2 regions of the Phytobacter diazotrophicus genome follow, and region 1 is predicted to be linked to the other one. Evidence: predicted binding sites of a transcription regulator. Region 1 holds the regulator's gene; the other holds the start of a gene.

Region 1 (2,203 bases):
CGACACGCGACACCGTCACAGAAGTCAAAAGTATGACATTAATCACAAAAAACAGAAGTTAGCGAAATGGGAAAAGACTATTGCTAATTTGATGACAATCGAGGGGTGAAACGAGGGAGAGAAGCCTCTCCCTCGGGATAAATCAATGCAGTGCGGCAGTCAGCCCGGCAGCAACAATCAGGGCAAGTACAATCACGGTAGTCATTAAAGAAAACTTCAGGTCGGTGCTCATCAATTTTTCTCCTTATTAATTTCCACACAAAAAGTGATGTAACGCATTTTTGCACAAATAAACGTAAAAATCTTGCAGGATTTAGGGTGATACACGTTTTAGCACTTCCCCTTTTGGTCAAGATCAGACAAAATTCGACGCTAAATTTATTAGCGTACCGGCCATTGACTCCCCTCCTGACGTCCAGTGTCTTTTTCCCGGCGTATTGCAATCCCTTCTATGGGTACAGGGTGATGGAAGGCAAACGTTTACCTTATGTATTATCAGGAGTTTACGATATGGTCTGGAGTAAGATCTGATGGCAACGATTAAAGACGTAGCGAAGCGAGCAAACGTTTCCACCACAACCGTATCACACGTAATTAACAAGACGCGTTTCGTTGCAGAAGAGACGCGTAACGCCGTCTGGGCGGCGATTAAAGAATTACATTACTCCCCCAGCGCGGTTGCCCGCAGCCTGAAAGTCAATCACACCAAATCTATTGGCTTGCTGGCGACCAGTAGCGAGGCGGCTTATTTCGCTGAGATCATCGAGGCGGTTGAGAAAAATTGTTTCCAGAAAGGCTATACCCTTATTCTCGGTAACGCCTGGAATAACCTGGAAAAACAGCGCGCCTATCTGTCCATGATGGCGCAAAAACGTGTGGATGGCCTGCTGGTCATGTGTTCTGAATATCCGGAATCGTTACTCAGTATGCTGGAAGAGTATCGCCACATTCCCATGGTGGTCATGGACTGGGGCGAAGCAAAAGCCGATTTTACCGATACAGTCATCGATAATGCCTTTGCCGGCGGCTATATGGCTGGCCGTTACCTGATTGAACGCGGCCATCGCGAAATTGGCGTTATCCCAGGCCCCCTTGAGCGCAATACGGGCGCAGGCCGCCTGAGCGGGTTTATGAAAGCGATGGAAGAGGCCCATATCACCGTGCCGGAAAACTGGATCGTGCAGGGTGACTTTGAGCCGGAGTCCGGCTATCGCGCCATGCAACAGATCCTGACCCAGTCCTCTCGCCCGACCGCGGTGTTCTGCGGCGGCGATATTATGGCAATGGGCGCGTTGTGTGCGGCAGACGAAATGGGCCTGCGCGTGCCGCAGGATATTTCGGTGATCGGTTATGATAACGTGCGTAATTCGCGTTTCTTTACCCCTTCACTAACGACCATTCACCAGCCGAAAGACTCGCTGGGGGAAACCGCGTTTAACATGCTGCTTGACCGTATCGTGAACAAACGTGAAGAGTCACAGTCGATTGAAGTGCATCCGCGCCTGATTGAACGCCGCTCGGTTGCCGATGGTCCGTTCCGCGACTATCGCCGTTAATCCTGCCGGGAGCAGCTCACTCCTGCTCCCGCAGCCATTCCCTGTTCAGCGTTTCGCTGTCGCCCAGATAACTCAGTAACCAACTCAGCGCCGGTGAGGCATCATTCTGCTGCCAGGTCAGACAACAGGCGGCGTCCGGAAAGGGGTTTTCCAGTGCCAGCGCAACCCACTCACCGCGATCGATCCACGGGCGGGCGAAATGCGCAGGCACCATCCCAATACACAGTCCGGCTGACAAACAGGCCGCAGATGACTCCCAGTCCGGGGCGACAACCCGTTTCTGATTATCCAAAAGCCAGGTGATGCGTTTAGGCAGCGAGCGGGAAGTATCTTCGCGTACCAGTGAGGGCCAGTTGCGCAACGTATCATCACTGAGCGGTGATACCATTGTCGCCAGCGGATGATGGCGGGCAACCACGCATTTCCAGCTCAGCATGCCCATATCGCGGAAGGTATATCGGCCACCGACCGGAATCGCCTGGGTCGCACCGATAGCCAGTTCGACACGCCCGTCGGCCAGCGCATCCCACACGCCGTTAAACACCTCCTGGGAGACCAGCAGTTCGACATCGCTAAAATGGCGATAGAAATCGACAATCATCTGGCGCGTACGTTCCGGTTTGACGATGTTATCGACCGCGATAGAT
Region 2 (2,203 bases), 2.1 Mb from region 1:
TTCAAGGAAACAGACAGAATGACAAGACGTTACCTAAGATCCCTGTTACTGGGAAGCGTTTTCGCCCTTAGCGCCTGTGCACAGCAAAGCGAGGTCCGCCAATTGCATCAGAATGTCAGCACACTGAACAATGAAATGGCCAAATTGAACAAAGAGACGGTGAAAATCACTCAGCAAAACGCGCTGAATGCTAAATCCACCAATGGTGTCTACCTGCTACCCGGCTCCAATACCCCTGCCCGGCTGAACAGCCAGATCGGTATGCTGCGTATGACGTTGAAAGACATCACGCCAAATGCGAACGGCACGCGGGCCACGCTGCGAATTCAGGGGGAGTCTAACGATCCACTCCCGGCATTCAGCGGCACCGTTGAGTGGGGACAAATTCAGGGCACCACGCAGAGCTTCCAGGAAGTTAACGTACAAAACCAGCTTATTAGTGCTCCGGCCAGTACGCTCGCGCCAAGTGATGTTGACGTCGCGCTACAACTCAATGGCATCACGCCGGATCAGTTAGGTTTCGTTCGCATCCACGATATTCAGCCCGCCACTCCACAATAATTTTCCCCGGCGACGCCGTCGCTCTTATTCACACTTTGTTACGTCTGAACACCCGCCGGATGAGAATCTGGCGGGTGTCATTTATTGGCAACAATGATGATCATCAGTACAATCCCCGCTGCTTAATACGCGCAAACGTGAACGCAATCGATTACGTGTGTTTCATTAATGTGAAACAACACATATTTTTGTGAGCAAGGATACTTATAATAAGCCCGCAGAAACATGAAATATTTAGAAACGCAATGCGTGCATTCTTTCATTCCCGTAAGGGATCTCTTATCAGTGGCATAATTATGAAGAAAACATTACTCGCAGCCGGCGCTGCACTGGCTTTTTCGACCTCTTTCTCCGTGAATGCAGCGGATAACAGCAAACCGGAATACGTGTCTGACTGGTGGCACCAGAGCGTTAACGTGGTAGGTAGCTATCACACCCGCTTCGGACCGCAGATTCGTAACGATACCTATCTGGAATATGAAGCATTTGCAAAAAAAGACTGGTTCGATTTTTACGGCTATGCCGATGCACCCGTCTTCTTCGGTGGTAACACTGACGCAAAAGGTATCTGGAACCATGGCTCTCCGTTGTTCATGGAAATCGAACCGCGCTTCTCAATTGATAAGCTGACCGGTACCGACCTGAGCTTTGGCCCGTTCAAAGAGTGGTACTTCGCGAACAACTACATCTACGACATGGGTCGCAACGCATCCGGCCGCCAGAGCACCTGGTATATGGGTCTGGGTACTGACATTGATACCGGTCTGCCGATGAGCCTGTCTCTGAACGTGTACGCGAAATACCAGTGGCAGAACTACGGTGCAGAAAACCAGAACGACTGGGACGGCTACCGTTTCAAAGTGAAATACTTTGTGCCGATCACCTCCCTGTGGGGCGGCAACCTGAGCTATATCGGTTTCACCAACTTTGACTGGGGTTCAGATCTGGGCGATAAGAGCGCGTATGCTGAAAACGGCATCAAGCAGCGCACCAACAACTCTATCGCGTCCAGCCACATCCTGTCTCTGAGCTACGATCACTGGCACTACTCTGCTGTTGCGCGTTACTGGCACAATGGTGGTCAGTGGAATAATGATGCCGACCTGGTCTGGATGAAAGAGAACGTACGCTCTACGGGTTGGGGTGGATACCTGGTTGTGGGTTACAACTTTTAAGCGCTTTTGGGCTTAAAATCAGGCACCGAACGCGATTTGCGTCGGTGCCTTTTTTATTTTTAAACAGTAAACGGGCTCAGCCAGTAACCGAGCGCGAACAAAAGCGCCACGCACAGGCTGCGCCGGGGAAAGGTAGCGAACATTACCAAATCTCCTGAATGTAAGGTGGGTGCTGCTGTTCCTGACGCAATTTTTCAAGCCGCCTGCGCAGGCGCAGCCAGTCGCTGACCCGAGATGAGCATAAGCGTGTCAGTTGAATAGCCAGGTCACTTCCGCCAAGCAGTGCGCCACAGAGGATGCAGAGGACGGAAAACATACTTTTCAGCGCCCCGCAAACTGCATGCCAGCGCCATACGTCGCCCGCGCTCAATGCAAAGCCCGCGCTAAAAAGCATCATCAGCGCCATCATGCATGGGGCAAAGATAAACAACATACCCCGATAAAATGCCGCCATGCTTTGGTCACTG

Evidence for each region. The regulator PurR, encoded in region 1, represses purine synthesis genes. The targets are predictions, from matches to a motif close to CANGCAAACGTTTGCNTG.
Region 2: the regulator PurR is predicted to act here: its motif matches at 702-719, upstream of ACS0RQ_RS21720 (nucleoside-specific channel-forming protein Tsx).

The regions. Positions count from the first base shown of each region.
Region 1 is NZ_CM125428.1:2,388,195-2,390,397, reverse strand. It holds gene cydH (cytochrome bd-I oxidase subunit CydH) at 143-232, opposite strand; gene purR (HTH-type transcriptional repressor PurR) at 531-1,556, shown strand; gene punR (DNA-binding transcriptional activator PunR) at 1,573-2,203, opposite strand, start outside.
Region 2 is NZ_CM125428.1:4,443,844-4,446,046, forward strand. It holds gene ACS0RQ_RS21715 (SadB/YajI family lipoprotein) at 19-561, shown strand; gene ACS0RQ_RS21720 (nucleoside-specific channel-forming protein Tsx) at 858-1,736, shown strand; gene ACS0RQ_RS21725 (hypothetical protein) at 1,879-2,203, opposite strand, start outside.